2 regions of the Agriterribacter sp. genome follow, and region 2 is predicted to be linked to the other one. Evidence: riboswitches for the same ligand, from Rfam matches in the RefSeq annotation. Region 2 holds a riboswitch; the other holds the start of a gene.

Region 1 (3,774 bases), on a different contig from region 2:
AACCAAATGACAAAGATCAAATAGTATAAAGATGCTTCGTTCCCCAGCATGACAGACAAAAGTCAAATCCGAATATTCAAATCCGAAATCCGAAGAACACAACGGTAAACAAAAAACTATAAACTACAAACTCCCAAATCCGAAGCGAAATCCAATCTCAAATCCCGGATCTCAAATTTCAAATCAGTTGCCGCTGACAGCTTTTTTATACCCGTATACGCAATGCCTGCACCCGCTTTGGCAGCAATAACCCCTTAACAGGTGATACAGCTCTGTGAATACCCAGTTATTATGCTCCTTATAATAATGCAATCCTTCAATCAGCATTTCCTTCTGCGCCGGGAATTGATAGCCCCTTGCCATTTTAATATCGTGGTTGATCTTTTCAAGACAGCTTTTGCATAAGCAATCGAAGCTTGTGCGTAACAAAAAATCCTGTGCTGCTTCGCTCAGCGCTACAGTGTTACATTGACAGTTTGCAATGTCACCTGCCTTACAGGTAAACCGGCTGTTGCACTTAGGGCAATATTTTTCTTCGTGCTTTTCCATTACTCCAGATAAAAAAAGAGGCCGTCTCAAAAGCAATATTTTGCCACAAAACACAAAGAAAATAAAACGCGAAGATCAGGACTTTGTGCCCCTGTGTCTTAGTGGCATATCTTCTATACCGGCTCTTCTGAGACCGCCTCTTAAAACTATAAAACATTTTCGCCTACAGACAACCGTAAGGCGTTTGCAGCTTCCACCATCGCTTTCAGCGCTTTTTTAGTTTCTTCCCAATGCCTTGTTTTTAAGCCGCAATCGGGGTTTACCCAAAGCTGCTCAGCGGGAATAACGGCTATTGCCTTTTCCATCAGCGCAATCATTTCATCTTTTGAAGGCACCCTGGGCGAATGGATATCATACACGCCCGGGCCGATATCATTGGGATACTTAAAATCCGAAAACGCATTCAGCAGCTCCATTTGCGAACGCGAACATTCGATGGTAATTACATCGGCATCCATCTCTGCAATATTTTGAATGATGTCGTTAAACTCGGAATAGCACATGTGGGTATGAATTTGCGTTTCATCTTTCACCCCGCCCGCCGCAATACGGAACGCGCGAACAGCCCATTGCAAATACTGTTGCCAGTTTTCTTTTCGTAGCGGCAACCCTTCCCGGATGGCAGGCTCATCAATCTGTATGATTTTTATTCCCGCTTTTTCCAGGTCGGTAACTTCATCGCGTATAGCCAATGCAATTTGTGTGCAGGTTTTGCTCCGGGGCTGGTCGTTACGTACAAAGCTCCATTGCAGAATGGTAACCGGACCCGTAAGCATTCCCTTTACCCACCGATCAGTTAAAGATTGCGCATAAGCCGTCCATTTCAATGTCATGGGCGCCGGGCGGCTCACATCGCCATATATGATGGGTGGCTTAACACAGCGGCTGCCATAGCTTTGCACCCATCCGTTTTTGGTGAATACAAAACCATCTAATTGCTCACCAAAATATTCCACCATATCATTGCGTTCAAATTCACCATGCACCAAAACATCTATACCGGTTTCTTCCTGCCACCGGATAGCTTCCGCTGTTTCTTTTGCGATGCGTTCGTTATACTGTTCCTGCGTAAGCGTTCCTTTTTTAAGCGCTGCCCTCCAGCTTCTTACTTCGGTAGTTTGCGGAAATGAGCCGATGGTAGTGGTAGGGAACAACGGCAGTTGCAGCGCTTCCTGTTGTTTTATTTTTCGTACGGCAAAAACATTTTCACGCCGGTCATCTTTTGCAGTGATAGCGTTAACCCTTTGCTTTACTTCCGGGTTGTGAATGAGGGATGATGTGCTGCGGCTTGCATTGGCACGAATATTTTCCTGCAATTTAATATTAGCTGCCACTGTATCTTCCCCGCTTGCCAGTTGCTTCAATGCTACCACCTCATCTGTTTTTTGCCTGGCAAAAGCAAGCCATTGCTTTATTTGGGGAGTTAATGTCTGTTCGTCTGTTTCCATGTCAAGGTCGCAGGGCGAATGCAACAGGGAGCAGGATGGCGCTATCCATATCCTTTCTGTTCCAATTTTTCCAACTGCTTTGCTGATGAGTGCAAGCGACTGCTGAAAGTCATTTTTCCAGATATTCCTCCCGTCAACAACACCTAAGGAAAGGCGGGTTTTTGCCTTTACAAAATCCGTTGACAGGATATCATTTAACTGCAAGGGGCAGCGTACCAGGTCGAGGTGTATGGTTTGTACCGGAAGACTTAACGCAGTTTGCAGGTTTTGCCCGTAACATTCAAAGTAGCTTGCCAGGATAATGTGCAGGTTGGGAAGCTTTTGTTTTATTTCCCTGTAGGTTTTTATAAATACTTCCTGCTCTTTTTCAGAAAGGTTCAGGGAAAGGCAGGGCTCATCCAACTGCACATAGTGCGCATTGCTTTCATCCAATTGCTTTAGCACTTCAAGGTAAACAGGCAATAAACGGCCGATCAGCTCAAGCCTGTGAAAGCCTTCTTCTTTTTCTTTACCTAACAATAAATACGATACCGGGCCTAACAATACGGGCTTTGCATTAAATGCCGCCTGTTTTGCTTCCCTGAATTCGTTGAGCGTTTTATTGCAGTACAGGCTGAATTTTTGGTTGGCTGTAAACTCCGGAACGATGTAATGGTAATTGGTATCAAACCATTTTGTCATTTCCATAGCGGTAATGTCAAAGCCATCCTGCTGGTAGCCCCTTGCCATGGCAAAAAGCAGGTCAATATCCGGCAATTGCTTCTCTTCCATCAGCGTATGATACCTTTCCGGGATAGCGCCCACCATCAGGCTGGTATCCAGCACCTGGTCGTAAAAAGAAAAATCATTACAGGGAATCAGGTCTATGCCTGCGTTTTTTTGCAGTTGCCAGTTTTGCAGGCGAATGGCTTTGCCTGTTTGCAGCAGTTGCTGTACGGGCAGCTTCCCGGCCCAGTATTGTTCGGAAGCTTTTTTAAGTTCACGCCGGCTGCCTATCCTCGGGTAGCCTAAGTTGTGCGTTTGCATGTTTGTTGCTTTTTAATTGATAAAAGATCAGTTAAAAGCTCTTGCCAAACTTCCGGTGCTTTGTAAAATAAAGAGAGAGAAGCAGTATGCACAGCATTATTATTTATACAGACAGCAAACTGCCTGCATACATTAAAATGTGCACCAACTGACCGCCTGCTTTATACCACGAAAGCATTTGTCAATACGATAAAGGCAGGTCTCCTGACTTGTAACATTTTTACCATCCTTCCCGTTGCGACTTAGCGCCACAGTGGATACCCGTGGGTAAAAACTTTTTGCGTTACTTACAGTTGCGGGACAGCTTGTGATTTGCACACAATTCCCTATTAATCCCACCAATGGCGGGAACCTTTTTCGTTTGATGAAGAAATTGAGTAAAGAACTTATGAAACGCAAATATACGATACCAACTGATATTACCATATCCGTTATCCGCGAGAGCCAAATAGGGCTTGCTAAAAAAAGAAACAAAAAAAGGCCCGCCCGAACAATGTTCAGTCGGGTGGGCACACGAAAACCCCGCCTGCCGGCCGGCAGGGAATACTGCCCGTTTTCGTGCCTGTTCCCTAATTTAGCTATTGTACTACTATGCACAGCCCGAAAAAAACGAAATGAAGGCAATATTTTTGTCTGTAACATACAATATGGAGCAACCGATTGGTTCAAAACCGATTGCCTTATACATCAAAACCTTCTTCCGGGCTTACCGTTTCAGCAACCAAACATCTCCCGAGTTGTCCAAATTAGG
Region 2 (3,774 bases):
CCGTAAAGCGATTGCAGCGAAGGCGTTTTAAATGCAGTAGCATAATTGGCGAAAATCTTTACCGCGTTATTGAAAGTATAGGAAGGATTGATGCTATAAGTGAAATTATCGCCATACGCGGAATGCTTATTGTACCGCCCGCCCAGCTCAAGGTTAAAACCGCCCAGGTCGCGCACAAAAAAAGACAGGTATGGGCTTGTTAACTCCGCCGTTGGATTTTTGGGGGTAGCGGTTTCATCATTCATTTTTTGTTTGTTGTAATGAATGCCTCCTAATAATTGTATATGCGGGCTAAAAGAATAATGGGCATACAGTTCCGCGCTGTTTTTACTTCCTTTATAAGGATACACCCCATATGTTTCCGTAAAGCTGCGGTTCACTTCATCGTAATTATAAAAAGCGGTTAAACCACCATTGACAAAGTTGTAATGTGCCTGGGCGCCGGTGGTAAGCAATTGCGCCTCATATTTGCTGTCGGCATCCGTGTAAGCCCCGCCATCATATCCTCCTTTAAAGTGCGTATACCGGAAATAGGGTTTAACGTGCAGGCCTTTTGCCACACGGGCATCAAAATTAGCGTGGAACGCGTTTTGCGTAAATCCGTCTTTATCAAATAGTTTACCCGCAGTGGTGTCGGCCGCTTCAGAAATGCCTCCCGTTTTATAATGGGTAAAACCAATGTTATAGGACGATCCTTCGGCGGTTCCGTTTATCCCCGCATCGGCTTTAAATGTTTTATAGGAACCTGCTGCCATGCCTCCGTAGGCTTCCACCGGGTTGTTGATTGTTTTTTTTGTAATGATATTAATAACACCCGCGATAGCGTCTGAACCATATAAAGTAGATTGCGCACCTTTAAGGATCTCAATACGCTCCACCTGCTCCAGAGGAAACATCCTGATATCAAATGCCCCGCCGGTACCGGAAGGATCGCTTATGGGAATACCATTTACAAGAATAACCGTGTAGTCTGTTCCTGCGCCCCGCAGGTAAATACTCTTATCCTTTCCCGGGTTGCTATAGGCGCCATTAACCAATATACCTGCCTGCTCGCTGAGCAACTGCGCCATGTCTTTTCCGTTGCTTCTTTCTATATCCTGCTTATTGATTACGGTTACCACTTTGCCTGTTTCACTTACTTTTTTGGAAAAGCGCGTAGCGGTGATCACTACTTCATTTAATGATGTAGCGCGGGTGCTGTCTTCCTGTGCCCATACTGCATGACTGCTCATTACAAGCATCATCATAAGCCCTAATTGTGTTTTGTTCATTTGCTGTTCCCTGCGGGAGTTTAATTAATTGAGCGAATAGGGACATGGTGAAAGGAAAAGAAACGGCTTAATGCATTAAGTCATTTTCATCTCCGGCTTTTCACCCGAAAGCCCTTTGATTAAGAAATGGATCTGGCAGGTCTTCTGGCTTGGTTTACTGTTGAACACCTTCCCGTGGCGCCTGGGGCGCCACAGTGGTATGAAGATTCAACAGGTGAATGGTGAATAGTGAATAGTGCGTGAGAAATACACACCGACTATTGCCTAATCCCAACTCACTAAACCTTACAGCTACGGGGATAGCGCCGGATTTACACCGGACTTCCCTTTTAATGGCGCCGCGGCGCCAACCAAATACAAGGCAAAGATGATTACGGAAAATGGAAAAACCAAAAAAGAAAATCCGAAGGAGATTTCCACCTATCGTTTGTAGCTACTCGCCTGATGGCATCTGACAGCTCAGCACTTACCTCAGCAGTAATTCACAGGGCTTTAAGCCTGTATGTTTTTTAAAAGCGGTAGAGAAGTGCGATATGGAGGAATAGCCGAGCATGAGTGACACCTCGGTTACGCTTAATCCCTTTTCATACAAAAGGTACTTAGCATGTTCCATACGCTGGCTTTGGTAAAAATCAAAAATAGTGGTGCCAAAGATCTCTTTAAACCCTTTTTTCAGGTAACATTCATTGATGGCCACTTTACGGCTCAGATCTTTAATGGTGATGGGCTCACCAATATGCGCCAACAACACTTCCCGCGCTTTCAGTATCTTGTCTCTGTCTGATTCATTGGCCAGGAACTTACAGCTAAAGGCTTCTTCTTCCTTATTTCCCAGCATGCACTCTAAGCTGTACAGCAGCAGCATCTGGGTTTGTGCGTTAATGTAAATATTTTCGAAGCTTTCGGTATATGTATTGTTTAACAGGCTTTCTAATATAACCCTCACACGGCTGCAGAGCGGAAGGATTTTCGTAAAAGAAGAAGGGTGCTTAAAGCAAAGCACTTCATTGGTGAAATCGAATGAGCGGGGATTTTTTACGAATTGCAGCAAATGTTCAGGCAAAAAGGTGAAATTCATTACATCAATGGTCTCTTCCTTTTCCGAGCAGGCTTTGGTGAGTCCGTTCCTGCAATTCAGGCATTCCTGTTCCTTACCCCTGCAATATACATTTCCACTCACACAGAACCGCAGTTCAAGATAGCTGGCAGCAGGTTCGTTTTTTTTATAGTGATACACCATCATGCCCATATCTTCTGCATTCCACTTGGGTATGCGGCTGTAACGTTTTATGGTGTATTGAACAGCCCCCGGGGTTTGACGCTCTTTTTCCTGCAAAATATTCAAATCATTGAGCATCACCGGATGCTTTTGTGCTAAATCCAATATATTAGGCGCCTGCAGCATAAGTTTGCAAATATACATTGTTTAGCCGTTAAAAAGGATATTAAAATTGCCTGCGCAGCCTAATTTTAGTACCTTTGCACGAATATTTTTTTTGATCAGCAAAAGTGATTCGGAAAGATTTATGAGCAATGAAACACAGGCTTTGGCCACTCCTTCTCCTATAACCGGCTATGGTGCAGACAGTATACAAATTCTTGAAGGTTTAGAAGCAGTTCGCAAACGTCCCGCTATGTATATCGGGGATATCAGCACCAAAGGTTTACACCATTTAGTATATGAGGTAGTAGATAATTCCATAGATGAAGCGTTGGCGGGGTATTGTAAAAACATTACCGTTACCATATATGAAGATAACTCCGTAAGTGTTGAAGACGATGGCAGGGGCATACCCACAGGTATGCATACCAAGGAAAAGCGCAGCGCACTCGAAGTGGTAATGACCGTATTGCATGCGGGGGGCAAATTTGATAAGAATACCTATAAGGTTTCAGGCGGATTGCATGGAGTGGGGGTAAGCTGCGTAAATGCACTGAGCGCTGTTATGCACGTTACGGTATCCCGTGAAGGAAAGATCTTTGAGCAGGAATATCATACAGGGATACCCCAATACCCTGTACGTGAAATAGGCACAACAGATAAAACCGGCACCCTGGTTCGGTTTTGGCCAGACCAGTCTATATTTATCGTATCCGTTTATAACAAGGATATCCTGGAAGGCCGTTTAAGGGAACTGGCTTTTCTTAACAAAGGGCTAACCATTATTTTAAATGACCTGCGGGAAAAGGATGATAATGGCATTACCTATAGCAAAAAATTCTATAGTGAAGGCGGCATAGCGGAATTTGTTGAAATGCTGGATAAAAATGGCAACCGCCAGCCGCTGCTGCCTAAAGTTATATACGGTGAAGCGCTTGAGCCGGTAACCAATGTGTCGGTAGAAGTAGCCATGGTGTACAATACCGGGTTTCACGAACATATTTTCAGTTATGTAAACAATATCAATACCATTGAAGGCGGTACGCACGTGGCGGGCTTTCGCCGTTCCATTACCCGTGTATTTAAAGCCTATGGAGAAAAGCAGGGCATGTTTGAAAAAGC

Evidence for each region. A riboswitch is a leader RNA that binds a small molecule or an ion and turns the genes downstream of it on or off. The one in region 2 is predicted to bind cobalamin.
Region 1: it holds a riboswitch for cobalamin, as region 2 does, so the genes downstream of both, metE (5-methyltetrahydropteroyltriglutamate--homocysteine S-methyltransferase) here and PLE34_RS10185 (TonB-dependent receptor plug domain-containing protein) in region 2, are expected to answer to the same signal.

The regions. Positions count from the first base shown of each region.
Region 1 covers NZ_DAOMQT010000091.1:32-3,805, reverse strand. The annotation lists gene PLE34_RS20945 (cysteine-rich CWC family protein) at 184-549, opposite strand; gene metE (5-methyltetrahydropteroyltriglutamate--homocysteine S-methyltransferase) at 696-3,023, opposite strand; cobalamin riboswitch at 3,201-3,394, opposite strand.
Region 2 covers NZ_DAOMQT010000015.1:105,852-109,625, reverse strand. The annotation lists partial or broken gene PLE34_RS10185 (TonB-dependent receptor plug domain-containing protein) at 1-1,247, opposite strand, end outside; cobalamin riboswitch at 1,389-1,641, opposite strand; gene PLE34_RS10180 (helix-turn-helix domain-containing protein) at 1,738-2,694, opposite strand; gene gyrB (DNA topoisomerase (ATP-hydrolyzing) subunit B) at 2,798-3,774, shown strand, end outside.